DNA from 4 places in the Streptomyces sp. NBC_01390 genome. Region 4 is predicted to be linked to each of the others. Evidence: riboswitches for the same ligand, from Rfam matches in the RefSeq annotation. Region 4 holds a riboswitch; each other region holds the start of a gene.

The links. A riboswitch is a leader RNA that binds a small molecule or an ion and turns the genes downstream of it on or off. The one in region 4 is predicted to bind cobalamin.
Region 1: another riboswitch for cobalamin. It lies ahead of OG241_RS37885 (ribonucleoside-diphosphate reductase subunit alpha); the one in region 4 lies ahead of OG241_RS16635 (prenyltransferase/squalene oxidase repeat-containing protein).
Region 2: another riboswitch for cobalamin. It lies ahead of OG241_RS13065 (cobalamin biosynthesis protein); the one in region 4 lies ahead of OG241_RS16635 (prenyltransferase/squalene oxidase repeat-containing protein).
Region 3: another riboswitch for cobalamin. It lies ahead of OG241_RS02490 (CbtB-domain containing protein); the one in region 4 lies ahead of OG241_RS16635 (prenyltransferase/squalene oxidase repeat-containing protein).

What each region holds. Positions count from the first base shown of each region.
Region 1 covers NZ_CP109551.1:8,385,706-8,393,027, reverse strand. Annotated here, with positions in the region: gene OG241_RS37890 (ATP-binding protein) at 1-2,284, opposite strand, end outside; cobalamin riboswitch at 2,557-2,698, shown strand; gene OG241_RS37885 (ribonucleoside-diphosphate reductase subunit alpha) at 2,824-5,202, shown strand; gene OG241_RS37880 (ribonucleotide-diphosphate reductase subunit beta) at 5,202-6,227, shown strand; gene OG241_RS37875 (putative Ig domain-containing protein) at 6,537-7,322, shown strand, end outside.
Region 2 covers NZ_CP109551.1:2,929,028-2,936,349, forward strand. Annotated here, with positions in the region: gene OG241_RS13045 (alpha/beta hydrolase family protein) at 1-576, opposite strand, end outside; gene OG241_RS13050 (class II aldolase/adducin family protein) at 678-1,382, opposite strand; gene OG241_RS13055 (anion permease) at 1,543-2,814, shown strand; gene OG241_RS13060 (hypothetical protein) at 2,833-3,054, shown strand; cobalamin riboswitch at 3,201-3,344, shown strand; gene OG241_RS13065 (cobalamin biosynthesis protein) at 3,448-4,389, shown strand; gene OG241_RS13070 (cobyric acid synthase) at 4,386-5,921, shown strand; gene cobN (cobaltochelatase subunit CobN) at 5,918-7,322, shown strand, end outside.
Region 3 covers NZ_CP109551.1:587,237-594,558, forward strand. Annotated here, with positions in the region: gene OG241_RS02470 (glutamine synthetase family protein) at 1-1,115, shown strand, start outside; gene OG241_RS02475 (cytochrome P450) at 1,137-2,435, shown strand; gene OG241_RS02480 (acyl-CoA dehydrogenase family protein) at 2,927-4,117, opposite strand; gene OG241_RS02485 (CbtA family protein) at 4,271-5,047, opposite strand; gene OG241_RS02490 (CbtB-domain containing protein) at 5,074-5,295, opposite strand; cobalamin riboswitch at 5,335-5,491, opposite strand; gene OG241_RS02495 (histidine phosphatase family protein) at 5,596-6,180, shown strand; gene OG241_RS02500 (ferredoxin) at 6,503-6,922, opposite strand; gene paaE (1,2-phenylacetyl-CoA epoxidase subunit PaaE) at 6,965-7,322, opposite strand, start outside.
Region 4 covers NZ_CP109551.1:3,711,870-3,719,191, reverse strand. Annotated here, with positions in the region: gene OG241_RS16655 (ECF transporter S component) at 74-934, opposite strand; gene OG241_RS16650 (ABC transporter ATP-binding protein) at 895-2,592, opposite strand; gene OG241_RS16645 (energy-coupling factor transporter transmembrane component T) at 2,589-3,830, opposite strand; gene OG241_RS16640 (SCO2322 family protein) at 3,823-4,467, opposite strand; gene OG241_RS16635 (prenyltransferase/squalene oxidase repeat-containing protein) at 4,464-5,714, opposite strand; cobalamin riboswitch at 5,824-5,975, opposite strand; gene OG241_RS16630 (MBL fold metallo-hydrolase) at 5,995-7,032, opposite strand; gene OG241_RS16625 (aldehyde dehydrogenase) at 7,245-7,322, shown strand, end outside.

The sequences.
Region 1 (7,322 bases), 4.7 Mb from region 4:
CCTTCACGGGGTCGCTGTTCAGGCCGACCCGCTCGCGGATCACGGCGAACGCCGCGTTGCCGCCGGTGCCGAACTCCTGGGCCGCGACCAGGCGGATGGAGTAGGAGGGTTCCTGGATGCCCAGTCGGAAGAGCTCCCAGTACAGCGGGGTGGTGTCGATACGGGCGGAGACCTTCCGCAGCGCGGCACCCAGTTGTTTGAGCACTCTGCGCTTGGCGTCCCGCAGGGTGCTCCGGTCCCCCTTGATGTCGGCCCAGTGTTCGCGCACCGCGGTGACGATCTCGATCAGCTTTCGCGGGTCGTCCTCGGCACTCTCGATCTCCAGGGCGGCCGCGTAGAGGTCCAGGGCCTTGGGGTCGTCGGTGCGGAGGCCCGCGGCGGCACACAGCCGATGAGCGAGCGGGCGACCCCTCACCGGCGCCTGCCGTACCAGTTCCGCGATCTCCTTCCGCAGCTCCGCCCGCACACCGTGGCCCCGCTCGGGAGGGTTCGCCGCCGAGTGACGGGACAGCAGGACGAGGGCGATGAGCAGTTCACGGCTGGGACCGGGCGGCTGGAGCGACTGCTCGGCCAGGTCGCCGGCTTCCCGCTCGCCCAGGTGGTTCAGCAGGCGACAGCCGAAGTAGGCCTGGATGATGCTGTGCGGGAAGCGAACTCTGTGCTCGGACCCCTCCACCAGTCGGAGCTTGTTCGCGTGGGCCGCGAAGCGCGCGAGGACGGCATGACACTGGTCCAGGTTGCCCTCGCGCAGCCGCCTGCGTTCCGCGTCGCCGAGCCGCTCGCACAACGCGTTCCAGATCCGGCGCCGATGCCAGTCGGTGAGGGTGTTACCGCGTTTGCCGTACTGGTCGAAGCCGCGGCCGGCCCACAGGTGCTCGGCTCGGGCCCGCGCGCGCCGTGCCGGGCCCGGGTGCAGGATGTCCGGGTCGAGCAGCTCCGCGAAGCCGACCTCCAGCTTGTCCTGGAGCAGTCCGACGCAGGCCAGGGCCGAGACCACTTCGAGCGTGTCGCGACGCTCCTGCGGGGACAGCGCGACGTCCTCGCGCAGCTTTCCCTCGCACAGCGCCTCGGTCCAGGTCTCCATCAGCCACAGCCGCAGGGTCGCGCGGTCGCGGCTGCGGGTGTTCATGTGCCGAGGGTCGTCGCCTGGACGGTCGTGCTCCAGGATTCCCCGCCGATGGAGTTCCCGGGCGATCTGGAGGTAGATCGGCGACTCCGTCACCTCCGCCGTCTCCACGATCCAGTCCACCCGGCGCTCGTCGGTCTCCGGTACGCCCGCCGCGACGAAGCGCAGCGCCGCCTCCTCACTGAGCGGTTCCAGCTCCACGATCGCAGCCGAGGTGGTCTCCAACGGGCTGTGCGGCCGGGATGCGATGACCAGGGGCAGCTTCTCCTCGCGGGCGCGCTCGATGGCCCGGCGGATGACGTTGTCCCGGTTCTGCTGCCCGCCGTCGTCGAGAAGGGCTTCCTCCAGACCGTCGGCGAGGACGACCGGCTTGTCGTCGGCGAGGAGTTGCTGCCACACCCGGTCGGTCTTGCTGCGCGCCAGAATGCCCTTGGGCGCCTCCTGCGCGAAGCGCTGCCTCGCCAGGCGTTCGAAGCTCAGGTCGGCGCCGTCGGCCGCGTCCCTCAGCCTGACCGGCACCGGTACCGCGTTCTGGCGGGCCAGGAGTTCGGTGAGCCGTACGAGGACCGCGGTCTTCCCCGCTCCGACGCCGCCGACGAGCAGATACGGCCGCCGGGTGTCGCGCTCCCGCAGCCGCTCGGCGATGACCTGGGCGATGTCCTCGCGGCCCACGACCTCGGCGGTGTCGTATCCGGCGGTGGGCACCAGCCGGCGCGGATCCCGCAGCGTCTTGGTGAGATAGCGCCGTTTGGTCCAGCGGTACCACCAGAACAGGAAGAGCGCGGCGGCGATCGAGGCGGCGAGGATCGGACCGACGAACTTGAAGACGGTCTCGAACCCCTCGTTGCCCTGCCGCCACTTCTCGAAGCCGGTCGTGTCGTGCGTGATGAAGATGAACAGGCCCTCCCCGACCCAGGCGAGCAACGCCAGCACGGCGACCAGCCAGATCGTCCTGGTGACGTTGGCGTAGGAGAGCCATCGGCGCCATTTCCTGGGGCGGGTGGCACCTCGGCGGGCCTCCAGACGGATCGTCAGGGAGTGCCAGCGGCCGACGAACCCGTGGCCGACCCGGTGTCCCGCCCGTCTGAGGGCGAGGGTGGCCATCGGCGCGTCGCGCGGTCGCTCCTTGCAGGGCGGACGGCGGACAACCCTCGTCATGGCGTTCTCCCTGCGAGTTCCGAAAGCGGTTCCCGGGACGGAGGGCCGGCGGGAGAGGATTCGCGCGGCGCCGACGGTCACTTCCATGGAATCACTCCGGGCGCGCTTCGCAACCCGGGCGTCCGGCACCACGCGGGGCGTCCGGGAACATCGGGTTTCGTCCGCACCCGGGCTGGACGGAAGTCTCCCGCCACACCGGACGAACTCGCCCTGATCGGCTGTCAGCTGACGCTCTGAAACCGCCCCGACACAACATCTGGGGGTGGCGTGACGGGTGAGCACAAGATGTATGCTCGTGCTCGCTGTCGCCGCAGGGGAATCCGGTGTGAATCCGGAACTGTCCCGCAACGGTGTACTCGTGCACGTTTGTGCGCTTGGCCAGTCCGAGGACCTGCCGACGGTGTGCCCGGCCGACCGGTCCGGGTGCCTGACGTCCGGGCCTCGTGGAGTGGGCCGGTGGACGCACGCGTGCCCGTAAGGCGTCCGTGTGCCCCGCTGCCCTCCGCAAGGCCCCGTGCCGAGCGAGGGAGAGCCCCCCTGTGACCATCGCGCCAGCCGAACCGGCTTCAGCGACCCCAGAGGCCGCAGTCGAGACGGACGGTCCTGGTACCGCGCTGCTGCGGACCCTGACCGAGCTGACCGCCGACCTTCCCGACGCCGACCCCGGCCGGGTCGCCGCCGCCGCGCTGCGCGGCCGGTCCGCGCGGGCCGACGTGTCGGAGCTGCGCGAGCTGGCCACCGAGGCGGCGGCCGGCCTCATCTCCGAGGACCCCGCCTACTCCCGGCTGGCCGCCCGGCTACTGACCGTCACCATCGCAGCGGAGGCCGCCTCACAGGGCGTCACCTCCTTCTCCGAGTCGGTCGCGGTCGGGCACCGGGAGGGCCTGATCGCCGACCGCACCGCCGAGTTCGTCCGGCTGCACACGGACCGTCTCGACGCCCTGATCGACATCGAGGGCGACGACCGCTTCGGGTACTTCGGGCTGCGCACGCTGTACAGCCGCTACCTTCTGCGCCACCCGATCACCCGCCGGGTCGTCGAGACGCCCCAGCACTTCATGCTGCGGGTGGCGAGCGGTCTCGCCGAGGACGACACCGTGCGGGCGCTGGACGAGGTCGCCGCGCTCTACCGGCTGATGAGCCGCCTCGACTACCTCCCCTCCTCCCCCACCCTCTTCAACTCCGGTACCCGGCACCCCCAGATGTCGTCCTGCTACCTCCTCGACTCCCCCGTCGACGAGCTGGACTCCATCTACGACCGCTACCACCAGGTCGCCCGGCTCTCCAAGCACGCCGGTGGCATCGGGCTGTCGTACTCCCGTATCCGCAGCCGCGGTTCGCTGATCCGGGGCACCAACGGGCACTCCAACGGCATCGTGCCGTTCCTGAAGACGCTGGACGCCTCCGTCGCCGCCGTGAACCAGGGCGGCCGGCGCAAGGGTGCCGCCGCGGTCTACCTGGAGACCTGGCACTCCGACATCGAGGAGTTCCTGGAGCTGCGCGACAACACGGGTGAGGACGCCCGCCGTACGCACAACCTGAACCTCGCGCACTGGATCCCGGACGAGTTCATGCGCCGGGTGGACACGGACGCCCTCTGGTCGCTCTTCTCCCCCTCCGACGTGCCCGAACTGGTCGACCTGTGGGGCGCCGAGTTCGACGCCGCCTACCGCGCGGCCGAGGAGGCCGGGCTCGCCCGGAAGACCATCCCGGCCCGCGATCTGTACGGCCGCATGATGCGTACCCTCGCGCAGACCGGCCAAGGCTGGATGACCTTCAAGGACGCGGCCAACCGCACCGCCAACCAGACGGCCGAGCCGGGCAGTGTCGTCCACTCCTCGAACCTGTGCACGGAGATCCTGGAGGTCACGGACGACGGGGAGACGGCGGTCTGCAACCTGGGTTCCGTGAACCTCGGGGCGTTCGTCGACACGGCGGCCGGTGACATCGACTGGGAGCGGCTGGACGAGACGGTCCGTACCGCCGTCACCTTCCTCGACCGGGTCGTCGACATCAACTTCTACCCGACCGAGCAGGCGGGCCGCTCGAACGCCCGGTGGCGCCCGGTCGGCCTGGGCGCCATGGGCCTCCAGGACGTCTTCTTCCAGCTGCGCGTCCCCTTCGACTCGCCCGAGGCCAAGACCCTCTCCACGCGGATCGCCGAGCGGATCATGCTCGCCGCGTACGAGGCCTCCGCCGACCTCGCCGAGCGCAACGGTCCACTGCCGGCCTGGGAGAAGACCCGTACCGCCCGTGGTGTGCTGCACCCCGACCACTACGACGTCGAGCTGAACTGGCCCGAGCGCTGGTCGGCGCTGCGGGCACGTATCGCCTCGACCGGGATGCGCAACTCCCTGCTCCTGGCGATCGCGCCCACCGCCACCATCGCCTCGATCGCCGGCGTGTACGAGTGCATCGAGCCGCAGGTGTCCAACCTGTTCAAGCGCGAGACGCTGTCCGGCGAGTTCCTCCAGGTCAACTCGTATCTGGTACGGGAGCTGAAGGACCTCGGCGTGTGGGACGCCCGCACCCGGGAGGCGCTGCGCGAGTCGAACGGCTCGGTGCAGGACTTCGCCTGGATCCCGGCCGACGTACGGGCGTTGTACCGCACGGCGTGGGAGATCCCGCAGCGCGGCCTCATCGACATGGCCGCCGCCCGGACGCCGTTCCTGGACCAGGCGCAGTCCCTGAACCTGTTCCTGGAGACGCCGACGATCGGCAAGCTGTCGTCGATGTACGCGTATGCCTGGAAGTCGGGCCTGAAGACGACGTACTACCTGCGCTCACGCCCGGCGACCCGCATCGCCCGCGCCGCGCAGGCACAGGCCGAGAAGACCGTCCCCGTCCAGCAGGTCGCCGACCCCGACGCCGTCGCCTGCTCCCTTGAGAACCCCGAGTCCTGCGAGGCCTGCCAGTAATGACCACCGCACCTGAGAAGACCGAGAAGAACCTTCTCGACCCGGGCTTCGAGCTGACCCTCCGTCCCATGCGCTACCCGGACTTCTACGAGCGCTACCGGGACGCCATCAAGAACACCTGGACCGTCGAGGAGGTCGACCTCCACTCGGACGTCTCCGACCTGGCGAAGCTGTCCGAGGGTGAGCGGCACATGATCGGCCGGCTGGTCGCGTTCTTCGCGACGGGCGACTCGATCGTGGCCAACAACCTGGTGCTGACGCTCTACAAGCACATCAACTCCCCCGAGGCGCGGCTCTACCTGAGCCGGCAGCTCTTCGAGGAGGCCGTGCACGTCCAGTTCTATCTGACGCTGCTCGACACCTATCTCCCCGATCCGGCGGACCGGGCCGCCGCCTTCGACGCGGTGGAGAACATCCCGTCCATCCGCGAGAAGGCCGAGTTCTGCTTCAGGTGGATCAACGAGGTCGAGAAGCTGGACCGACTGGAGACCAAGGCCGACCGCCGCCGTTTCCTCCTCAACCTGATCTGCTTCGCCGCGTGCATCGAAGGCCTGTTCTTCTACGGTGCTTTCGCCTACGTCTACTGGTTCCGCAGCCGGGGTCTCCTGCACGGTCTCGCCACCGGCACCAACTGGGTGTTCCGGGACGAGACGATGCACATGAGCTTCGCGTTCGAGGTGGTCGACACCGTCCGCAAGGAGGAGCCGGAGCTGTTCGACGAGCAGCTCCAGCAGCAGGTGACCGACATGATGCGGGAGGCGGTCGAGGCGGAGCTGCAGTTCGGCCGGGACCTGTGCGGTGAGGGTCTGCCGGGTATGAACACCGAGTCGATGCGCCATTACCTGGAGTGCGTCGCCGACCAGCGGCTGGCGCGCCTGGGCTTCGCCCCGGTGTACGGCTCGGAGAACCCCTTCTCCTTCATGGAGCTGCAGGGTGTCCAGGAACTGACCAACTTCTTCGAGCGGCGCCCGTCGGCGTACCAGGTGGCCGTGGAGGGCACGGTCGACCTCAACGAGGATTTCTGACGTCACGTCACTGATGGTGCGGTCCTTACCGAACGGTAAGGACCGCACCATCAAGCGCGAGGTCTCGTCCATGGACCGCCCATCGGCCGTCCATGGACCTTCTATGGAGCGGCAAAGTTCTTCCGGGACGTCTGTTCCGGTCTCGTCGGCCCCGGCTACTTTTCTGGCGATCCTGTCATGCGCACATCGGCATCACAGAACGTTCAAGTGTCATGCCCCTGACGAAATCGCGCACTGCTGCCGCTACGCGCGTCACAGGCCTGCCACCAGCGTCGAGAACCCCACTCCAACGACGGAGGCAGTACCCCCATGCGTAAAACACGCACAGACAAGCCCCGCCGGAGCCTGCGAAGACTCCTGGTCGTCGCCACTCCCGCCCTCGCCCTCAGCCTCGCCGGACTCGTCGCGGCGCCGGCGCACGCCGCGCCCGCAGCGCGAACTGTCACGCACGCAGCCGCGCCCACCTCCCACGTCACCCAGAACTCCAGGGCCCTCACCTCCCCGGACCGGCAGACGTTCCACTCGACCGGCAAGGCCGGCCAGAAGGTGCCGACCACGCATCTGTGCGCCACCGCCGAGCCCGGTCACGTCTCCTGTTTCGCCCAGCGCCGCACCGACATCAAGCAGCGGCTGGCCGCCGCGGCCGCCGCCGCGCCCTCCGGGCTCAGCCCGGCCAACCTGCACAGCGCCTACAACCTCCCGTCAACGGGCGGTTCCGGCCTGACAGTTGCCGTCGTCGACGCGTACAACGACCCCAACGCCGAGGCGGACCTCGCCACTTACCGTTCGCAGTACGGCCTGTCCGCCTGCACCAAGGCCAGCGGCTGCTTCAAGCAGGTCAGTCAGACCGGCTCGACGACCTCGCTGCCGACCAACGACACCGGTTGGGCCGGCGAGGAGGCGCTCGACCTCGACATGGTCAGCGCCGTCTGCCCCAACTGCAACATCATCCTCGTCGAGGCCACCTCCGCCAACGACTCCGACCTCGGCATCGCCGAGAACGAGGCCGTGTCGCTCGGTGCGAAGTTCGTCTCCAACAGCTGGGGCGGCTCCGAGGCGTCCTCCCAGACCACCGAGGACACCTCGTACTTCAAG
Region 2 (7,322 bases), 780 kb from region 4:
GCCCCGGTAGGCGATGTCGAGGACGGGGAAGCGCTGGCGGTGCAGGAAGGGCAGCACGTTCAGGGGGTGCTCGCGGGTGGTGCCGAGGCCGTGCACGGTGATCACCCAGGTGTTGCGGGCGCCGGGCACGAACCACGCGGGCAGGGCGCCGAGTTCGCCGGGGATCTCGATGTCGAGGTGGTCGAGCCCGAGAGCGGTGCCGGGGTCGCCGACGTGGACGTTCGGGGTGAGCCAGACCTTGTCGCGGGGTTCCAGGGTGCCGTGGCTGACCCGTTCGAGGCGGCGTACGACGGTGTCGGCGGAGTGGGTCGCGTGGTTCAGGACGGGACCGACGACGGCGTGGGAGCCGTCACCGGCGAGGCCGTAGGTGCCGGGGCGCTGGGAGGCCAGGGCACGGGTGAGTACGACCCGGCCGGCGGCGGTGGAGTGCACGGTGAGCCGGGGTTCGGTGGGCAGTGGCCTGCCCGGCGGCGCCTTGAGGGCGGCGTCGCTGGCGTAACGGCCGGCGGCGACACTGGCCGCGCCTGCTGCCAGGGCTGCGGTGACGGCCGCGGCCGCCGCGGTGACTGGGCGCACGGACCCAGTGTCCTTGCGGAGCGCTCCGACGGCCAGCGGGAGGAGGCTGCCGGATGCGGCCTCTCTCCCCCGTACACCGCACCCGTTACCCGTGGCCCTTCCTACCCCCGCTGCCCGTACCCCTTGAGCCGCTCCGCCGCCTCTCCCACCTGGTCCTCCGAGAGGAGCGTCGGGGACAGTCCGGGTACGGACGACGCCGTCAGCCAGACGCGGCACATCCACTCCAGCTGGGCTGTGCGGTCGTACGCCTGGTCGAGGGTGGCGCCGTGGACGATCGTGCCGTGGTTCTGGAGGAGGCAGGCGGCCCGGTCGACCAGGGCCGCGAGCATGTTCTCCGCCAGCTCCTGCGTGCCGTAGGTCGCGTACGGGGCTACTCGGACGGGGCCGCCGAGGTCGCCGGCCATGTAGTGGATCAGCGGCAGCTCTCGTACGAGTGTCGAGACGGCGGTCGCGTGGACGGCGTGCGTGTGGACGACCGCGCGGGCGTCGGTGGCGCGGTAGACGGCGAGATGCATGGGCAGTTCGCTCGTCGGGGTCAGGGTGCCGAGGATCTGGCGGCCGGTCAGGTCGACGCCGACGACGCCCTCGGGGGTGAGCCGGTCGTACGGAACGCCGGACGGGGTGACCAGGACGGTGTCCCCGACGCGCACGGAGACGTTGCCCGAGGTGCCGACCACCAGACCGTCGGCCACCGTGCGACGGGCCGTCGCGACGAGCCCCGCCCAGGCCCGCGCCAACTCGTCCGGCCCGGCGGGCCCCCGCGCCTCGTCCCGCACGTCACGTCCGTCCCGTCGCCCCTCAACCATGTGCCGATCCTGCCAGGCACGGGCGGCGCCGGGCGTCCGACGGCCCCGACGGAACGGTGCTCCGTTTCCGGTCATCCGGCATCCCCCGCCAGTTCATCTTCCGTTCATTCAGGTTGCCTACGGTCCAACAGCCAATACCGTACGGAAGAAATCTGGGTAAATGGAAAGCTTCTCGCTGATCCTCGCGATCGTGGTCGTCACCGCGCTTGCGTTCGATTTCACGAACGGTTTCCACGACACCGCCAACGCTATGGCGACCACCATCTCGACCGGTGCGCTCAAGCCCAAGGTCGCGGTCGCCATGTCGGCCGTGCTCAACCTCGTGGGCGCCTTCCTTTCCGTCGAGGTCGCCAACACGATCTCCAAGGGCCTCGTCGACGAGAGCGGTATCCGTCCCGAGGTGATCTTCGCGGCGCTGGTCGGCGCGATCCTCTGGAACCTGCTGACCTGGCTGGTCGGGCTTCCGTCCAGTTCCTCGCACGCCCTCATGGGCGGCCTGATCGGCGCGACCATCGCCTCGGCGGGCACGGGCGCCGTCCACGGCGACGTGCTGGTGACGAAGGTGCTGATCCCGGCGATCGCCGCCCCGCTGGTGGCGGGCATCGCGGCCATGCTGGCAACGCGGCTGTCGTACACGCTCGGGGCCAAGCGGGCCGAGGGCAAGGCGGCCGAGAAGGGCTTCCGGGTCGGCCAGATCGCCTCCGCGGGCCTGGTGTCGCTGGCCCACGGCACGAACGACGCGCAGAAGACGATGGGCATCATCACCCTCGCCCTGGTCGCCGGCGGCGCCGTCGCTCCCGACTCCGATCCCCCGGTATGGGTCATCCTCTCCGCGGGCATGGCCATCGCGCTCGGCACCTACCTGGGCGGCTGGCGCATCATCCGTACGATGGGCAAGGGTCTGACCGACCTTCAGCCGCAGCAGGGCTTCGCCGCCCAGACCAGTGCGGCGACGGTCATCCTGGCCTCCTCCCACCTCGGTTTCTCCCTCTCCACCACGCACTCGGTGTCCGGTTCGGTGATGGGCGCGGGCCTCGGCCGCAAGGGCGGCGTGGTCCGCTGGTCGACGGCGACCCGGATGTTCGTGGCCTGGGGACTGACCCTGCCCGCCGCGGCTCTCGTGGGCGCGCTGGCGGAGTACGTCACCGGTTTCGGCAGCTGGGGCACGGCTCTGGTGGCCCTCTTCCTCATCGCGTCGAGCACGGCGATCTGGGTCGTGTCGCGCCGCGAGGTCATCGACCACACCAACGTCAACCACGTCGAGGGCGGGACCGCGGCGAACGCCGAGCCCGCCGGCGTCGTCACGACGGCCGTCGCCGCCGTGACCCCGCCTCCGGCAGGCACTGTCGCCGACGACCTGACGGCCACCATCCCGGCCCCGGCCACGGCCCCCGCCGAGGTCGCGGTCCAGCCGTCGGCCACGGCCCTCTGAGTCCGGTAAGGAAGCAACATGAAGATCGACTGGGCGGCCCTCGGCTCCGTCTTCGGCGTCAGTCTCGTCATCACCGTGGCCATGGTGGGCGTGTTCACCCTGGGCATCATCGGGCTCTCCCACCGCGAACGGGCGGTCGCGCAGGGCGAGTCGGCGGGGCTGGCGGTCACCGGCGCGTACGCGTGCTTCGCCGCCTGTGCGGCGGTGGTGGCGTACGGCATCTATCTGATCGTGGCCTGAGGGCCGCGTACATCCTCCTCGCCCGCCGTGACCGTGGCCGCCTCGCTGGTGGTCAGGGGCGCGGCGGGCGTTTTTCGTCGCCCCGATCCGGTCGTGGTGTGGGGCTCAGCACAGTCCTCCTTTCCAGGTCAACGGCAAGTTGACGGGTGTTCCGGGCCCGTGGTGGACTGCCGGAGCCATGTACGGCAGCAGAAGAGGAAGCCGGTGTGAATCCGGCGCGGTCCCGCCACTGTCACCGGGGTAGGTAACCCCGGGAGCCAGGAACTCTTGCCGCCGGTCTCGTCGAACCAGGGCGTGGACACCCTGAGTGAGGACATATCGCCATGCTCGGCTGCCGTTCGCGTTCGAGGTACAGCACCGGATCGCTGCCCGATCCCCTGGCCGGCTGAGCCGATGCGTGCCGATCGCGTCTTCGCGTACGGCGCCACCGCCGGACTCCTCGCTGATCTGATCCTGGGCGACCCTCGCCGCGGGCATCCGGTCGCCGCGTTCGGGCGGGCCGCCGGCGCCGTCGAACAGGTCCTGTGGCGGGACCATCGCGGGTGGGGCGCGCTGCACACCGCCGTGTGTGTGGGAGGCGCCGTCTCCCTTGCCGCGGCGGCCGGTTGCCTCGCACGTCCGTCCCGTACCGCTTCTGTCGCTCTCACCGCCGCCGCCACCTGGGCCGTCGTCGGCGGTACCTCCCTGGGCCGGGAGGCGCGGGCCATCGGCCGGTCGCTGGAGACCGGGGACGTCGAGGGCGCGCGGGAGCGGCTGCCCCATCTGTGCGGGCGGGATCCGCAGGCTCTCGACTCCGCCGGGATCGCCCGGGCGGTCGTCGAGTCCGTCGCCGAGAACACCTCCGACGCCGTGGTGGGCGCGCTGGTGTGGGGCGCCTTGGGCGGGGTGCCCGGGCTGGTCGGGTTCCGGGCCGTCAACACCCTTGACGCGATGGTGGGTCACAGGTCGGACCGGTACCGGCGGTACGGGTGGGCCGCCGCCCGGCTGGACGATGTGGCGGGGTGGCCGGGGGCGCGGCTCACCGCCGTCCTGGCCACGCTCACCGGTGGGGATCCTCGCGGGGCCGTACAGGCCTGGCGGGACGACGCCGGTAAGCATCCGAGTCCCAACGCCGGGCCCGTGGAGGCTTCTTTCGCGGGCGCCCTGGGCGTGCGGCTCGGCGGGACCCTGTCCTACGGCGGACGGGTCGAGCATCGGCCGGTGCTGAACCAGGAGGGGCGTGCTGTGGAGGTTCACGACATCGAACGGGCGGTACGGCTGTCCCGTCGCGTCGGTGTGCTCGCGCTCGGCGTCAGTGTCGCCGCGCGGGCCCTGGTGAAGGGGCGCACCGCATGACGCACCCCATGAGTGGCGGGGGCCTCGGTGGGGGGCTGCTCGTCGCGGGGACCACCTCCGACGCCGGCAAGAGTGTCGTCACCGCCGGGATCTGCCGGTGGCTGGTGCGGCAGGGGGTCAGGGTCGCGCCGTTCAAGGCGCAGAACATGTCCCTCAACTCCTTCGTCACGCGCGAGGGTGCCGAGATCGGGCGGGCGCAGGCCATGCAGGCGCAGGCGTGCCGGGTGGAACCCACCGCCCTCATGAATCCCGTGCTGCTGAAGCCGGGGGGCGACCAGAGCAGTCAGGTCGTGCTCATGGGGAAGCCGGTGGGGGAAATGAGCGCCCGTGGATATCACGGGGGACGACAGCAGCGACTTCTCGGGACCGTGCTGGAGTGCCTCGCCGAACTGCGGGGCACGTATGACGCGGTGATCTGTGAGGGGGCCGGGAGCCCGGCTGAGATCAACCTCAGACGGACCGACATCGTGAACATGGGGATCGCCAGGAATGCCCGGCTCCCTGTCCTCGTCGTCGGCGACATCGACCGGGGCGGCGTCTTCGCCTCCTTCTTCGGGACCGTCGCCCTGCTGTCTCCCGAGGACCAGGCGCTCGTCGCCGGGTTCCTCGTGAACAAGTTCCGGGGGGACGTGTCCCTGCTGGAACCGGGGCTCGACATGCTCCAGGGGCTCACCGGCCGGCCGACCTACGGTGTGCTGCCCTTCCGGCACGGGCTCGGCATCGACGAGGAGGATGGGCTTCGGGTCTCGCTGCGGGGGACCGTGCGGGAGTCGAACGTCTCGCCGCCCGTCGGGGAGGACTTGCTCCGGGTGGCCGTGTGCGCGGTCCCGCTGATGTCCAACTTCACCGACGTCGACGCGCTCGCCGCCGAACCGGGCGTCGTGGTGCGGTTCGTGGACCGGCCGGAGGAACTGGCCGACGCCGACCTCGTCGTCGTTCCGGGCACGCGCGGGACGGTGAAGGCGCTGGCGTGGCTGCGGGAGCGCGGCCTCGCCGACGCCATCAACCGCCGCGCCGCCGAGGGGCGGCCCGTGCTCGGCATCTGCGGTGGCTTCCAGATCCTCGGCGAGCACATCGAGGACGAGGTCGAGAGCCGACAGGGCCATGTCGACGGGCTCGGGGTCCTTCCCGTCCGGGTGCGGTTCGCCCGGGAGAAGACCCTCACCCGGCCCGTCGGCACCGCCCTCGGCGAACACGTCGAGGGATACGAGATCCATCACGGCGTCGCCGAGGTCGCGGGAGGCGAGCCCTTCCTGGACGGGTGCCGGGTCGGCGGCGTCTGGGGTACGCACTGGCACGGCTCGCTCGAGTCCGACGGGTTCCGGCGGGCGTTCCTGCGGGAGGTGGCCGCCGCCGCGGGCCGCCGTTTCGTGCCGGCCGCCGACACCTCCTTCGCCGCGCTGCGCGAGGAACAGCTCGACCTGCTCGGCGATCTCGTCGAACAGCACGCGGACACCGACGCGCTCTGGCGGCTCATCGAGTCGGGCGCGCCGCAAGGACTGCCCTTCATTCCACCGGGAGCACCCGCATGAGCACAGTGTTGTTGTTGTCGACCGCCGACACGGACCTGCTGGCGGCCCGGGCCGCCTCCGGTGTCTCGTACCGGATCGGCAATCCGACCCGGGTGGATGTCGCGGAGGAGCTGCCCGCGCTCGTCGAGGGCGCGGACATCGCCGTCGTACGGCTGCTGGGCGGCAAGCGCGCCTGGGAGGACGGGCTCGCCTACCTGAAGTCGTCCGGTGTGCCCACCGTGCTGCTCGGCGGGGAGGCCGTGCCCGACGCCGAGTTGATGGCCGAGTCGTCGGTGCCCGCCGGGGTGGTCGCGGAGGCGCTGCGCTATCTCGTCGAGGGCGGCCCCGCCAACCTCGTGGAGCTGGCACGGTTCCTGTCCGACACCGTGCTGCTGACCGGCGAGGGGTTCGTCGAGCCGCAGAAGATGCCCGAGTACGGGGTGCACGGCTCGTACGCCCGCGAGAGCGGCCGTCCGACCATCGGGGTGCTCTTCTACCGGGCCCACGAGCTCAGCGGCAACACCGGGTTCGTCGACACGCTGTGCGAGGCGATCGAGGCACGGGGGGCCAACGCCCTTCCCGTGTACTGCGGTTCACTGCGCGGAGCCGACGCGGGACTGTACGAGCTGCTCGCCGGCGCGGACGCCCTGGTCGCCACCGTGCTCGCCGCCGGCGGTACGCATGCCTCGGACGCGTCGGCCGGGGGTGACGAGGAGGCCTGGGACATCGGGGCGCTCGCCGACCTCGACGTGCCTGTGCTGCAAGGACTTTGCCTTACGTCGTCCAGGAGCACGTGGGACGCCTCGGACGCCGCCCTCTCCCCCATGGACGCGGCGATGCAGGTCGCGATCCCCGAGTTCGACGGCCGGCTGATCACCGTGCCGTTCTCCTTCAAGGAGGACGGCCCCGGCGGCGTCCCCGTGTACGTCGCCGACCCCGAGCGGGCCGCGCGCGTCGCCGGAATCGCCGTACGGCACGCCCGGTTGAAGTACAAGCCGAACGAAGACAAGAAGCTCGCCCTCGTCTTCACCGCCTACCCGACCAAGCACTCCCGCGTCGGCAACGCGGTGGGCCTCGACACGCCCGCCTCGGCGGTACGGGTGCTGGACGCGCTGCGCGCCGCCGGGTACTCGCTCACCGAATACCCGGACAACGGCGACGAGTTGATCCACCGGCTCATCGCGGCCGGCGGGCACGACGTGGAGTGGCTGACGGAGGACCAGCTGGCCGCCGCGCCCGCGCGGGTGCCGCTGGCCGACTACCAGGCATGGTTCGACAAGCTCGACGGTGAACTGAAGGCCGGGATGCTGGAGGCGTGGGGCGAGCCTCCGGGCAGCCTGTACGTCGACGGGGACGACATCGTGCTGGCCTCCCTCCAGTTCGGGAACGTCGTCGTGATGATCCAGCCGCCGCGCGGCTTCG
Region 3 (7,322 bases), 3.1 Mb from region 4:
ACATCTCCGTGCGACCGGACCTGAGCACCCTCGCGCGCGTGCCCTGGGAGCCCGGCGTTGCGTGGTGTCTCGGTGACACGACCGACCCGGCGACCGGCGACCCGGCCGCGGAGTCGCCGCGTGATCTGCTGCGCTCGGTGCTGGCCCGATGTACGGACGCAGGTCTGAGCCCGGTCGTCGGCCCGGAGCTGGAGTACTTCCTCCTCGAAGAGGACGCCACCGCGCCGAACCGCTGGCGGCGCAGCCCCGCCGTCACCGGGTCCGTCTACACTGCCGGCCTGCGCGCCGACCCCGACAACCACCTGCTGCGTACCCTGCGACAGCTGCGCGACCTCGGTATCGGCGTCATCACCGGCAACCACGAGTTCGACGGCGGCCAGTACGAGATCAACCTGACCCACTCCGACGCCCTGGACGCCGCCGACCGGGCGTTCCGCTTCAAGGCCGCTGTCAAGGAACTGGCTCGCAAGGAAGGCAAGTTGGCCACCTTCATGGCCAAGCCCTTCAACGATTCGGGCGGCTCCGGCTTCCACCTGCACTTCTCCTGCGTCGACGCCGACGGCCGCAACGTCTTCGATGACCCGGCCGGCGCCTTCGGTCTCTCCGGCAACGCCCGGCACGCCATCGCCGGCCTTCTCACCCACGCCCCGGCGCTCGCCGCGCTGCTCAACCCGACCGTCAACTCGTACAAGCGCTTCGGGCCCGACACCCTCGCGCCCTGGCTGATCAACTGGGGCCTGGACAACCGAAGCGCCATGGTCCGTATCCCGCCCGAGCGCGGCTCCGGCGCCCGCCTGGAGCTACGGCTCGGAGACGCCGGCGCCAACCCGTATCTCGCGATCGCCGCGCTCACCGCCGCCGCCCTGCTCGGCGTCCAGGAGGGCAAGGAGCCGCCCGCGCCGCTGGAGGGCTACGGCTACGACCTGGAGAAGTCCCAGGTCCTGCCAATGAACCTGACCGCCGCGCTCGACGCCCTCGAAGCCGACGAAGCGCTCATCGAACTGCTGGGCAAGGACTTCACCGCGTCCTTCCTCGCCTACAAGCGCGACGAGGCCGAACGCTTCCAACGACACGTCACCGACTGGGAGTTCGCCGAGTACTCCTACCACCTCTGAGCACCCCGCCAGGAGCACACCATGACGAGCACCCTGAACACCACCAACACCCACCACGCGCCCGACGACCCGATGCCGCTGGACGAGGTCGACCTCGCCGACAACGACAAGTTCCTCGACGGCGTCACCCCCTGGCGCATGTTCCACACCCTGCGCCACCAGGACCCGGTCCACTGGCAGCCGGAGCCCGAGCCCAACCACGGCTTCTGGGCCGTCACCCGGCACGAGGACATCGCCCGCGTGGGACGCGACCCGCAGACCTTCACCTCCACCAAGTTCGCCAACCTCGAAGAACTCGACGACGACCAGATCAAGAAGCGCGCCTCCATCCTGGAACTGGATGGCGTACGCCACCGAGCGATGCGCAGCCTGCTGCAGCGTCAGTTCGGCCAGGGCGTCATCAACGAGTACGCCGACTTCCTGCGCGGCCTGACCGCCAGGACGTTGGACACGGCCCTCGCCAAGGGCACGTTCGACTTCGTCGCCGACGTCGCCGCCGACTTCCCCATCAACGTCCTCGCCCGGCTCCTCGACGTCCCCCCGGAGGACAACCAGCAGCTCATCGACTGGGGCAACCGGATCATGGGCAACACGGACCCCGACTACGCCGATGTCCTCCTCCACAGCAAGGAGAGCGAGCAGTACAAGGATCTGCCCTTCCGTAGCCCGGCCTCGCTGGAGGTCTTCGAGTACGGACGGGAGCTGGCTCGCCAGCGGCGGGGCGGCACCGGCACCGACCTGATCTCCAGACTCATCAACCAAACCCCGCGCGACGGCGTCCCGCTCTCCGCGCAGGACTTCGACAACTACTTCCTGCTGCTGGTCGTGGCCGGCAACGAGACCACCCGGCACACCATCTCGCACTCCATGCTGGCTCTCATCCAGCACCCCGAGCAGCTGACCAGGCTCCAGGAAGACCCCTCTCTCATCCCGGTCGCCGTCGAGGAGTTCCTGCGCTGGGCCACGCCCGTCTACCACTTCCGCCGTACCGCGACACGCGATGTCGAACTCGGCGGCAAGCGGGTGAAGGAGGGCGACAAGGTCGTCATGTGGTACGCCTCCGGCAACCGCGACGAAGAGGTCTTCGGCAACCCGTACGACTTCGACGTCACCCGCCAGAACAACGACCACCTCACCTTCGGCAAGGGCGGCCCCCACCTGTGCCTGGGCAACCTGCTCGCCCGCACCGAGATCCGCATCATGTTCGAGGAACTGATCCCGCGCCTCGCCGGCATCCGCCTCGCCGGCGACGTCCCCCGGGTCCGCTCCAACTTCGTCAACGGCATCAAGAAACTGCCGGTCGAGGTCACCCTCGCCTGACCGCCTGTACACAGAGCTGTGGCCACCCGGACCGCCGGGTGCCCACAGCTCTGTGTGTTTGCGGCGGCAACACTCTGAGCGCGGCCGTTCGGAAGGGCATGGTCACACCAAATGCCGTACCGCATACGGCGCCGACCGGAGTCCTCGTCCGCCGTAGGGCAACAGCTAACCGACGAGGTCAGCAGCCTGCTGGCACGGATGGCCTTCCACCAGGCGTGGCTCCAGATCGAGGCCACGACCGTCGCGGGCCCCTACCCAAGCCTCGTGGCCACGGCGCGCGGAAGCCGGTGCACAGATGAGCCTCGCCTGGCAGCAGCCACCGATCACCAGCGACAGCGGCATGAACCTCGGGATCCCGTATCCCCGGGACCGATCGAACGCGGCCAAGGCCACTGCATCAAAGTGATGCGTCGCCACCTGTGAGAACGCGCGTGATCTTGGTGCCAACTATCCCTCTTTTGTGCCAACTAAAAGTCCTCGTCACAAAGACCTCAGCGCCGCACCCTCGGCATCCCCAGCCCGATCCACGAGATGATCTCCCGCTGGATCTCGTTGTTGCCGCCTCCGAAGGTGAAGATCACCGCCGATCGGTAGCCGCGTTCCAGTTCGCCGTGGAGTATCTCGCCGGCCGAGCCCTCCTTCAGCGCGCCCGGGGCGGCGACGATCTCCAGGAGCCAGGCGTAGGCCTCGCGTCGGGCCTCGGAGCCGTAGACCTTGACCGCCGAGGCGTCCTGGGGGGTGAGGGTGCCTTCCTGGACGGCGTTCACCATCTGCCAGTTGAGGAGCTTCATCGCGTCGAGCTTGGTGTGGATCTGCGCCAGGCGGCGGCGCACCCACGGCAGGTCGACGACACGGCGGCCGTCGGCGAGCTTGGTCTCCATCGCCCAGCGCTGGACCTCGTGCAGGGAGCGGATGGCCATCGTGCCGTGAGCGGCGAGGGTGACGCGCTCGTGGTTGAGCTGGTTGGTGATCAGCCGCCAGCCCTGGTTCTCCTCGCCGACCCGGTGGGCGACGGGTACGCGGACGTTCTCGTAGTAGCTGGCGGTGGTGTCGTGCGAGGCGAGGGTGCGGATGAGGGTGCAGGAGTAGCCGGGGTCGGTGGTCGGCACGAGGAGCATGGTGATGCCCTTGTGCGGCGGGGCGTCCGGGTCCGTGCGCACGGCGAGCCACACCCAGTCCGCCGTGTCGCCGTTCGTCGTCCAGATCTTGTGGCCGTTGACCGTGTAGTGGCCGGTGGCTTCGTCGCCGTCCCGTACCGCCCGCGTCTTGAGTGCGGCCAGGTCGGTGCCCGCCTCCGGCTCGCTGTAGCCGATCGCGAAGTCGATCTCGCCGGCGAGGATCTTCGGGAGGAAGTACGCCTTCTGCTCGTCGCTGCCGTACCGCATGATCGTCGGGCCGACGGTGTTGAGCGCCATGAGCGGCAGCGGTACGCCCGCCTGGGCGGCCTCGTCGAAGAAGATGAACTGTTCCATCGGGCTCAGGCCGCGCCCCCCGTACTCCTGCGGCCAGCCGACGCCGAGCCAGCGGTCGGCGCCGAGCCGACGGATGGTCTCGCGGTAGAAGCGCTTCTGGGCGACGTGGTCACTGAAGCGTGAGTAGGCGCGGTCCGGCACCAACTCGGCGAAATAGGTGCGCAGTTCGGTGCGCAGCTGCTGCTGCTCGGGCGTGTATTCGAGATGCACGGCGCCTCCTGCTGGCTCCCCAAGGCCGGACCTGTCGGCGCACACGGTAGAACGTGTTCCAGAAATTGGGAATGGCGGTGCGTGTACGGGTCCACGCGCGCCTGAGGGGGTCCCGGATGTCCGGGACCCCCTCAGACCAGTGCGGCGAACCGCTCAGTGCGCCACAGGAGTTGCCTGCGGTTCGGTGCCGCTCGCGCCGACGGCCGCTGCCTTCCTCGGAACGAGCAGCCGTTCCGCCATCAGTCCGAAGACCAGGCCGAACGCGGTCCACATCGTCACCTGGATGCCGAGCGTGGCCACCCGGTACCGCCACAGAAGGCTCGCGGAGAAGCCCTCCGGGACCTCGTTGGTGAACGACGGCAGGAACGCGTACGCGAGTCCCACCACGAGGACGAGGAAGGCGCTCGCCGCGAGCGTCGCGTTCCAGTTGCCCAGGCGCGGCGCGAGGCGCTTGCCCAGGATGACCGCGCCGACGGCCAGCAGCACGCTGAGCGCGACCATCAGGAAGAACAGCGCGGTGCGCTGGTTGAGGGTGTCGGGGTCGCCGACGGCGGGCGGGTTGGCCGGGTACTTGAGGAACGGCACGACGTACACCGCGAGCAGGCCGGCCCCCGAGAGGAGCAGCGCGGTCGCGCGCGGCCCGAAGCGGCCGATCCGGCCGAGCGCGAAGCAGTACGCGAGGGCGGCGATACCGCCGAACGCGACGCCGTACACGAGGACACCGGTGCCCAGGCCCACGGTGGACTGCAACGCACGGGAGACCAGGGCCTGTTCGGCGTGCCCGTGGGCCTCGTGCATCTTCTCGAACGCGATCGCGTCGTCGACGAGCGGCTCGGCGAAGACGTACGCGACGACCCAGACGAGCACACCCGCGACCAGGCCCGCGAGCATGCCGCGGACCAGGAGGTTTCTGACCGTTGTGGAGTTCATGAGCTCGTGTGCGTTCCCTGTCCTCGTCAGTGGCAGGGGAAGCCGAGCAGGTGGCGGGCGTCGTGCACCCATTCGTGCACACCCTCGCCGGAGACCAGGGAGGTGGCGCCCTGTTCGGCGCCGACGAAGTAGAGCAGCACCAGCATCAGCACGCCGAAGAAGACCGCCCAGGGGGTGATCGCGCCGATCGGCAGTTTCTCGGGTACGGCGGTGGGTGCGGCGGTCGGCTGAATCGCGGACTGTGCCATGACAGACCTCCTGGGGGAACTCGCGTCCCGTATCGGTGGTGCGGAGGACGACAGTCACGGGTCTGACTTGCCCCCGGGCCGCACCAGGCGGGTGCGTACGGGGCTTACAGTGGCGCGACCGTGCCGGATTCCCACCGGCTTCCGTCGAACCGTCGTCAATATCGTCGTGAAGGTACCGCGAAGCGGGGGTTCGGCCAAGGGCGCGTGGGACGGCGTACGGCGCGGCGGTGCGCCGTACGGTGCCTCAAGTTCCGTGCATGACAACGAATATTGGGGCGGAATGAGCGCGGGAGAGACCGGATGACGAGCCGAGTGATGTTGATCTCACCGGCGATCAGCGCGGCCCTGCGGGAGGCCCGTTTCGACGACGACTGTTCCCTGGACGAGTCGGGGCTGCGGCTCGCCCTGGCGGCGGCAGGGAGCCTGCCGGCAGTGTCCACGGTCTGGGTCTCCCCCACCGCGCGCTGCCGCGAGACGGCCCGGGCACTGGTCCTCGACGCCGGTTCGGTACCGGGGCCGGCCGGTCTGGACGCGGGCCGCTGGCGCGGCGCGACCCTGACCGAGGTGACGGAGAAGGAGCCGGAAGCGCTGGCCCAGTGGCTGACCGACCCTCAGTCGGCCCCGCACGGCGGGGAGTCGGTCCGCGGGCTCTGCGACCGGATCGCCCACTGGCTGGACGGGACGGCGGCGCGGGTCACGGGCCGGACGGTGGCGGTTGTCGAGCCTGAGGTCGTACGGGCGGCGACGGTACGAGCGCTCGGTGCGCCGGAGTCGGCGTTCTGGCGGATCGACGTTCCGCCGTTGACGGCAACGGAGTTGAGCGGCCGGGCGGGGCACTGGAATGTGCGCCTTGGCCGGCCGCTTGGTGCGCCGCACGACACGTAGGGGGCGTTCGGTCGTGAACCCGGGGTTCACGACGCGGATCGGCGCGCGCGGCTCACATGCTGTCGTCCCACGGGCGGGGGCGTCCGGGACGTGAACCGGCGGGTTCGCGGGGCAGCGTGGCTCACCTGCCGTCATCTCGCGGGCGAGGGTATTCGGAGGTGAACCGGCGCGTTCACGGCGCGGTGCGGCTCACGCGCCGTCGGCCTCCGGGCGAGGCGCCCGGATGGGAACCGGTCGGTCACGGCACGGTGCGGCTCACGCGCCGTCGGCCCACAGGCGAGGGTGTCCGGACGTGGACCGGCGGTTCATGGCGCGGTGCGGCTCACGCGCTGTCGGTCCCGCGGCGCGGGGTGTCCAGCGTCCAGGCGAAGTCCTTGCATGCCTGTGCGCACTCGCGGCATGCCTTCGCCGTGTCCTGGCCGCCGGAGTGGTCGTCGAAGACCTGGGCGGTTTCGAGGCAGACCGTGCCGCACCACTCCAGTTGGACCCGGAGGGCGGCCTCGTCCTGGTCCGCCTGTTCGGAGAGCAGGCGGCACGTCGCGTCGCACACCTCCGCGCACAGGATGCCCTTGCGGCGCGCGAGGGCATCCTCGGGAGACCCGTCCGGGTCCGCGACACTGGCGCGCAGCGCACATGAGCGCGCGCACTCGGTGCACGCCTGCGCACAGACGAAGCGGTCCTCCAGGAACCGGAAGAGTTCCTGCTGCGTAGTTGTAGTGGTTGTTGTAGTTGTAGGGGTCACGCCGGTCGAGTTGCCGTTGCGAGGGCCGTCAAACCCCTTGGTTCAGCTGTCGTAGTCGACCGTCAGTGTCTCCGACACCGGGAACGACTGGCAGGTCAGGACGTAGCCCGCGTCGACCTCGGCGGGTTCGAGGGCGTAGTTGCGGCGCATGTCCACCTCTCCCGAAGTGACCAGCGCCCGGCAGGTGCCGCAGACGCCGCCCTTGCAGGCGAACGGCAGGTCCGGGCGGGTGCGCGCGGCGCCGTCCAGGACGGTCGCCTCCCGGGACAGCGCGGTGGTGGTGGAGCGGCCGTCGAGGGTGACCGTGACCCGGCTCACCGGGCCCTCAGTGACCATGTCCGGGTGCTGGACCTGGCGGACCGGCTGGTCGTCGGCGTAGAAGAGTTCCTGGTGGACCCGG
Region 4 (7,322 bases):
TTTCTGTGTGGGCATGACATGGACTTCGATCTACTAATCCGCCTCGTAGGTGATCTGTGTCCTGTGGGCCGCTTCACGCGCCGGGCGCGTCGAAAGTGACCTGGCTCTCGAACGCGGCCCGTCGGGTGGCCCGGCGCAGCGCCTTGAGGACGGTCGACCCGAGGGTGAGGGTCAGGACGACGGTGAGGACCGCGCGCCCCAGGTCCCAGCCGAGCGAGGTCGCCAGGCAGTACGTGACGAAGCGGGCCAGGTTCGTGGCCAGCGGCGCGTCCGGCACGAAGGCGATGCTCGAGGTCAGCTCACCCATGAAGGGCCAGCCCGCCAGGTTCATGGCCGTGCCGTAGGCGACGGCGGCCAGGAAGCCGTAACCGGCGAGAAGGAGCAGCTCCGCCCGGCCGCGCAGGCGCTCGGCGCCCGGCAGCAGGCCCGCGCCCATCGTGAACCAGCCCATCGCCAGCATCTGGAACGGCATCCAGGGACCCACCCCGCCCGTCAGCAGCGCGGACGCGAACATGGTCACCGAGCCGAGGACGAACCCGAAGCCGGGGCCGAGGACCCGTCCGCTCAGCACCATCAGGAAGAACATGGGCTCCAGGCCGGCCGTACCGGCGCCGAGCGGGCGCAGGGCGGCCCCGGCCGCCGCCAGTACGCCGAGCATCGCCACCGCCTTCGGGCCGAGCCCCGACTCGGAGATCGTCGCCGCCACGACCGCCACGAGGAGGACGAGCAGCCCGGCGAAGAGCCAGGGCGCATCCTGCGCGTGCGCGCTGACGGCGGAGGCGGGCGGCGCGAGAAAGGGCCAGCCGAACCCCGCCACCCCCACCACGCCGACCAGGACGAGAGCGGCCGTGGAGCGCAGCCCGAGGTGTACGGGCCGGGGCCTGCCGGTCCTGCTCACTGCAGGGCCTCCCTCACCTGGGCGACCGTGAGCCATCGCTGCGGGGCCAGGATCTTGGTGACCTGCGGTGCGAAGGACGGCGACGCCACGACCACCTCCGCCGTCGGACCGTCGGCCACGACTTCTCCCTCGGCCAGGATCACCACCCGGTGGGCCAGCTCGGCGGCCAGCTCCACGTCGTGGGTGGCCAGCACGATCGCGTGGCCCTCGGCGGCCAGAGCGCGCAGGATGCCGACCAGCCTGGCCTTCGCCCCGTAGTCGAGCCCCCGGGTCGGCTCGTCGAGGAGCAGCAGAGGCGGCCGGGCGGTCAGTACGACGGCCAGCGCGAGCGCCAGACGCTGCCCCTCGGACAGATCACGCGGGTGCGTGTCGTCCGCGATGCCCGGCAGCAGCTCGGAGACCAGCGCCCGGCAGCTCCCCGGCTCGGCGCCCGCATCGGTGTCGGCCGCCGCGCACTCGGCGGCGACCGTGTCGGCGTACAGCAGGTCACGCGGCTCCTGCGGTACGAGACCCACGCGGCGTACGAGATCCCGGGGCGCCGTCCGGTGCGGGACCGCACCCCCGACGCGCACCGAACCGGCGGCCGGTTCGACGAGCCCGACCAGCGCCCCGAGCAGCGTGGACTTCCCGGCGCCGTTACGGCCCATCAGGGCGACCGTCTCGCCGGGGGAGACGGTGAGATCGACCCGCCGCAGGGCTTCGACGCGGGCGCGCCGGACGGTGAGGGCGTCGACCTCCGCCGCGTGGACGAGGGAGAGGGGTGCGGCCGGCGGTGGGTTTCTGCGGAAGAGCCGACGGCGGCCGGCGGGCGGGTCAACTGTGGCCAGTGCAAGTGTGGTCACTGGCAGGGGAGTTGGCGTGTATGCCGGGTACGGGCGGTCCATGAGGCGCGCCCGCAGGTCGCCCGCGCCGCGGCGGGCGTCGCGGACCGTCAGGGGCAGCGGGGACCAGCCCGCCAGGCGGCCCAGGGCGACCACGGGCGGGTACACCGGGGAGAGGGCCATCACGTCCGCCGGGGTGCCGACGACCGGGGGCGCGCCGGGGGAGGGGAGAAGGACGACGCGGTCGGCGTACTGCACCACCCGTTCCAGGCGGTGCTCGGCCATCAGGACCGTCGTGCCGAGATCGTGGACGAGACGCTGCAGGACTGCCAGCACCTCCTCCGCCGCCGCCGGGTCGAGCGCCGACGTCGGTTCGTCGAGGACCAGGACCCTCGGATGCGGGGTGAGGACGGAGCCGATCGCCACCCGCTGCCGCTGTCCCCCGGAGAGGGTGGCGATCGGGCGGTCGCGCAGGTCGGCCAGGCCGAGCAGGTCCAGCGTCTCCTCCACCCGGCGGCGCATCACGTCCGGCGCGAGGCCCAACGACTCCATTCCGTAGGCGAGTTCGTCCTCGACGACGTCCGTCACGAAGTGGGCGAGCGGGTCCTGGCCCACCGTGCCGACCACGTCGGCGAGTTCGCGCGGCCTGTGGGTGCGGGTGTCACGGCCGGCCACGGTCACCCGGCCACGCAGGGTGCCCCCGGTGAAGTGCGGGACGAGCCCGCTCACGGCGCCCAGCACCGTCGACTTGCCGACCCCCGACGGGCCGACCAGCAGGACCAGTTCACCCTCCGGCACCTCGAAGTCGACGTGCCGACAGGCGGGTTCGGCGGCGTCCTCGTAGGTCACGGAGACGTCCTCGAAGCGAATCACGACGGCTCCTCGGCAGCAATGGGCATACGGGGCACGGGACTTGAGGCCACGAAGGCCGGGAGCAGACCCAGCAGCACGGCAGCCGCCGGCCACAGTGGCAGGGTCGGCGACTCCAGTGGCACGACGCCGGGACGCAGCGCCGCCGAGCCGGCGGACCCGGCGGCGAGGATCATCAGCGCCGCCACCAGCACCCCCGACCCCGCGACCAGCCACGCCCGTACGCCCCACACGTCCGGCCGGTACCGGGTGCGAAGGGAACGCCGGCCCCCGAGCCACAGCCCGCCCAGCGCCGCCGCCAGCCCGGCCAGCAGCACCGGCAGCCCGTAGGTGCCGCCCGCCGCCGTCAGCAGCCCGTACGTGCCCGCGCAGACGCCGAGCAGGCCGCCCAGGGTGAGCGCGCCGGTCGTACGGCGGACGCCGGCCGGGACCTCGGCGGAGCGGCCGTAGCCGCGCGCCTCCATCGCCGCGGCCAGCGCGACCGACCGCTCCAACGCGCCCTCCAGTACCGGGAGTCCGACCTGCAGCAGCCCCCGTACGCCCCGGTCGGGACGGCCGCGCAGCCGGCGGGCGGCACGCAGCCGCTGGACGTCCGCGACGAGGTTCGGCGCGAAGGTGAGGGCCACGACGACCGCGACACCGATCTCGTACAGGGCGCCGGGGAGGGACTTGAGGAGGCGGGCCGGGTTCGCGAGGGCGTTGGCGGCGCCGACGCAGATCAGCAGCGTGGCCAGCCGCAGACCGTCGTACAGGGCGAAGACCAGCCCCTCGGCGGTCACCCGGCCACCGACGCGTACCCCCTGCGCCCAGTGGGGGAGGGGCAGTTCGGGGAGCGTGAGCAGGACGCGCGAGCCGGGGATCGGGGAGCCGAGGACCACGGCGAAGACGAGCCGGATGACGAGGACGGCCAGACCGAGCTTGACGAAGGCGGTGTAGGAACGGGCCCAAGGGGCGTCGGTGCGATGCGTGGCCACGACGTAACCGGCCACAGCGATGAGGAGGCCCAGGAGAAGGGGGTTGGTGGTACGGGTGGCGGCGGTCCCGAGCCCCAGGGACCAGACCCACCAGGCCCCGGGGTGCAGGGACGCAGAAGCGTTCCGGCCGCGGCTGATGTGGCTGAGCGGCACTGCTGAGGTCGGGTGCGAACTCGCGTCCCGAAAGGGGCGCGGGGAACTGCGCGACCAGCCCCCACCGGCCTGAGGTGAACGACGACCCGCGTATCCAGCGGAGCGCTCACGCATGGCGGCGGCGCCGCGTCTGCCAGATCGCCGCCCCGCCGAGCGCCACGACGGCCGCGATCCCCGCGAGCAGGCCGACGGACGGGCCGCCGTCCGACTCCGTCTCCGTATCCGTGGCCCCGGCGGACTTGCCCGCCCCCACCGTCTCGCCGCAGCCCGTGCGCGGATACCCGGAGATCGCGCAGAGCAACGCGCTCGCGTTGTACCGCAGGGGACCCGCGACCGACGCGAGGGCGTCCGCCGTGGTCGCGTCGGGGGACACCCGGGCGCACGCCGTACGCGGCGCGGGCGGACTCCCGCCGGACGGCGCGTCGGCCGACGTACCGAAGTCGATGACGAGCGCCACCCGCTTGTGGCCGTCCCGCGCCGGCGTCCTGGCGCAGACGACCCCGAACACGGCGTCGGCGCGCGGCCGGGCAGCGCCCTTCGAGTCCTGGCTCACGGCGAAACGGAAACCCTGGACGTCACCGTCGGAGGGCCGGGCGGTCGACGGCCCCTGTGTGGCGTACGTCCACGCGCCGCCGTCGCGCTCCCAGAAGGACCAGTAGCGGTAGCCGACGGCCTGGGCCTGCCCGGCGCTCGCCCAGAGGCCGAGGAGGAGGGCGGCCACCAGGAGCGGGAGCGCGCGGCGCCGGATCACGGCTGCTGCTTCCTCTTGTTGCGTCCGCTGATCAGGAAACCGATGCCGATACCGGCGACGAGGAACACCCCGACGGTCCAGAGCGTCCCGAACCCGTTCCCGTCGTCCTTGCCGCTGTCCTTGTCGGTGTCCTTGGCACTGTCATGGGCGGCCGGTGTCGGAGAGACGGAGGCCGGGACGGACTCGGGCGCCGGACCGGTCGCGTTGAGGAGTGTCACCAGATCCTGGCCGCCGAAGTCGCGCGGATCGGCGGTCTCGGCGTGCGCCGCGAGGATCAGCTGCGCGTACGCGGCCGGCCCCGCCCCCTTCGCCCACGGCCCGGCGTTCGCCTCCAGCCAGCGCCACGCGTCGGCCGCCCGCTGCCCCTGGCCGGCCGTCGCGAGGGCGACGACGGCATCGGCGGTGTTGCCGTAGTCGGGCTGGTCCTTGGCCCCGGCCAGCGCGGAGGTGAGGTGCTTGTCCTTGGCGAGGGCCTGTACGAGGTGGGCGGCGCCGTTACGAGCGGCCTGCCCGGGATCGTCGGAGTCCGAGCAGGCCGAAGCGGTCCCGGTCGGCTTCATGGCCTCCCCGGCGAACCCCTTCCCCAGTACGCCGACCACGGCCGCGGCCGTCGCGTCGTCGTTGGCGGCGAGAGCGCCCTTCTTGTCCGGCTGGTAGGCGAAGGCGCCCCCGCCGGTCGCGTCGCACGGAAGAGCCAGCTTCAACAGCAGGTCGTACGGGGACCTGCCGCCCTTGGCGACCGTGCCGGGCTCCTCACCGGCCGCGGCGAGGGCTCCGACGACCACGGAGGTGGAGTTCGCGTCGCTGGCCCCGCCGGCCGCGTACCCCCAGCCGCCGTCCGTGTTCTGTACGGACTTCAGCCAGGCGACGGCCTTGCCGACCCCCGCGTCCTGCCCGCCGAGGGCGGCGAGCGCCTGGACGGCGGCGCCGGTGCTGTTGGTGTCGACGAGGGTCTTGGCGTCGCAGGCCGTACCGCTGTCCGCCCGGAACGGCGCGAAGGCACCGCTCGCGCACTGCTGCCCGGCCAGCCAGTCCACGGCCGAGGCGGCCGGCTTCACCCCGACGGTGTCCTGCGCGAGCAGCGCGAGGGACTGGCGCCAGACCCCGTCGTAGGTGGGGTCGCCGGTGCCGTACAGCCCGGCGGGGAGGGCGGCCGAGGGGGACGGCGAGGCGGCGGACGCCTGACCGCCGCCGGCCAGAGTGACGGCGATGACGGCCAGAGCCGTGGCGCTGCGGCGGACATTCATGATCGGCGGGTGCCTCTCCCTGCGGGGAGCCGGACAGCACGGGACACCCCGGGCGGCTCGGCTCCGTATCCCTCGACGGTGCCGTGCACCGGCGGACCGCCGGCGACGCGAGCCGGTCACGATCCGCACAGGGCAATCCGGCTCACAGCCCCTGACGAACGCCCAGGCTGCTCACGGTTGCGGGTCAGCGCCGGATTTGCACCGGCTTCCCCCTGTACGGGTGTGATACGACCTGCCCACTGTACCGGTCCGTGCAAACGGCACCGAGTTCACGCCGCTGTCAGACCGCCACGTACGTCACCGGCTCGCTCCCCGTCACCGCCTCCGCCTGGCCCAGTTTGACCAGTCGGCGGACGTGGGCTTCCGCCTCCGAGACCGCGATGTTCCTTGAGCCCGGGGGGATTTCGGCCCAGGGGCGGTTCCACTCCATGCGTTCCGCCAGCTGCCAGGGGGTGAGGGGGGTGGTGAGAAGGGCGCGGAGGCCGGCGAGGCGTTCGTCGTGGTGGTCGAGGAGTTCCTGTACGCGCACGGTCGCGTCCGGAAAGGCGTGGCGGTGGGCCGGGAGGACCTCCGCCGGGGCCAGTCGGCCGATGCGCTCCAGGGAGTCGAGGTAGTCGCCGAGCGGGTCGGGCGCCGTCGTGTCCTCCGGGTCCTCGTACAGGCCGATGTGCGGGGTGATCCCGGGGAGCAGATGATCGCCCGAGAACAGGCGGCCGTTGCCCGGGAGTTGGGCCGGGTGGGCCTCCTCCAGGTGGAGGCAGACATGGCCCGGGGTGTGGCCCGGCGTCCAGATCGCGCGCAGTCGGCGGCCGGGGAGGTCGAGGAGTTCGCCGGGGACGATCTCGCGGTCGGGCAGCGCCGGCGAGAAGTTCGGGAGGATGCCGGCGGGTGTTCTGCCCAGGGTCGCCACATGGTCGGCCGGTGCTCCGGCCGCCGCCAGCTTCGCGGTCATGTAACCGAACCAGCGCTCGGCCCGGTTGTCGCGGGTCCGCCGGACGAGCGCGATGTCGGCCTCGTGCATCGCGATCCACGCCCCGGACGCCTCGCGGACCTGGCCGGACAGGCCGTGGTGGTCCGGGTGGTGGTGGGTGATCACCATGCCGTGGATCTCGCCGACCGCCGTGCCGCACGCCGCCAGGCCCTCGACGAGGGTGTCCCAGGACAGCGGGTCGTCCCAGCCCGTGTCGATGAGCACCGGTCCGCTGTCCGTGTCGACGACGTACACCAGCGTGTAGCCGAGGGGGTTGTTCGGGATGGGCACCCGGAGGGACCGTACGCCCCCGCCGTGATCGGTCACCTGCGTCGACACCTGTGTCATGGGCTCCCCTGTGGCTGGGCTGCAGGCAATCATAACTAGAACCGGTTTCAATGGGAGCCCGAGTCGCCTACCTCGTACACCCCGTATACCTCGTAGTGGTGCGCGAGCTGTGGACTCCTCCGGAGGGAACTGGTAACTCTCTCCGTATCCATCTATCTGACGAACCGTCAGAGACGGTACCCGGAGAGGCAGTCGGCGAGAGGCAGTCGGCCATGACCGAGCTCGTGGAACACGGACAGCTGTTCATCGGCGGGGAGTTGACCGACCCCCTCGGCAAGGACGTCATCGAG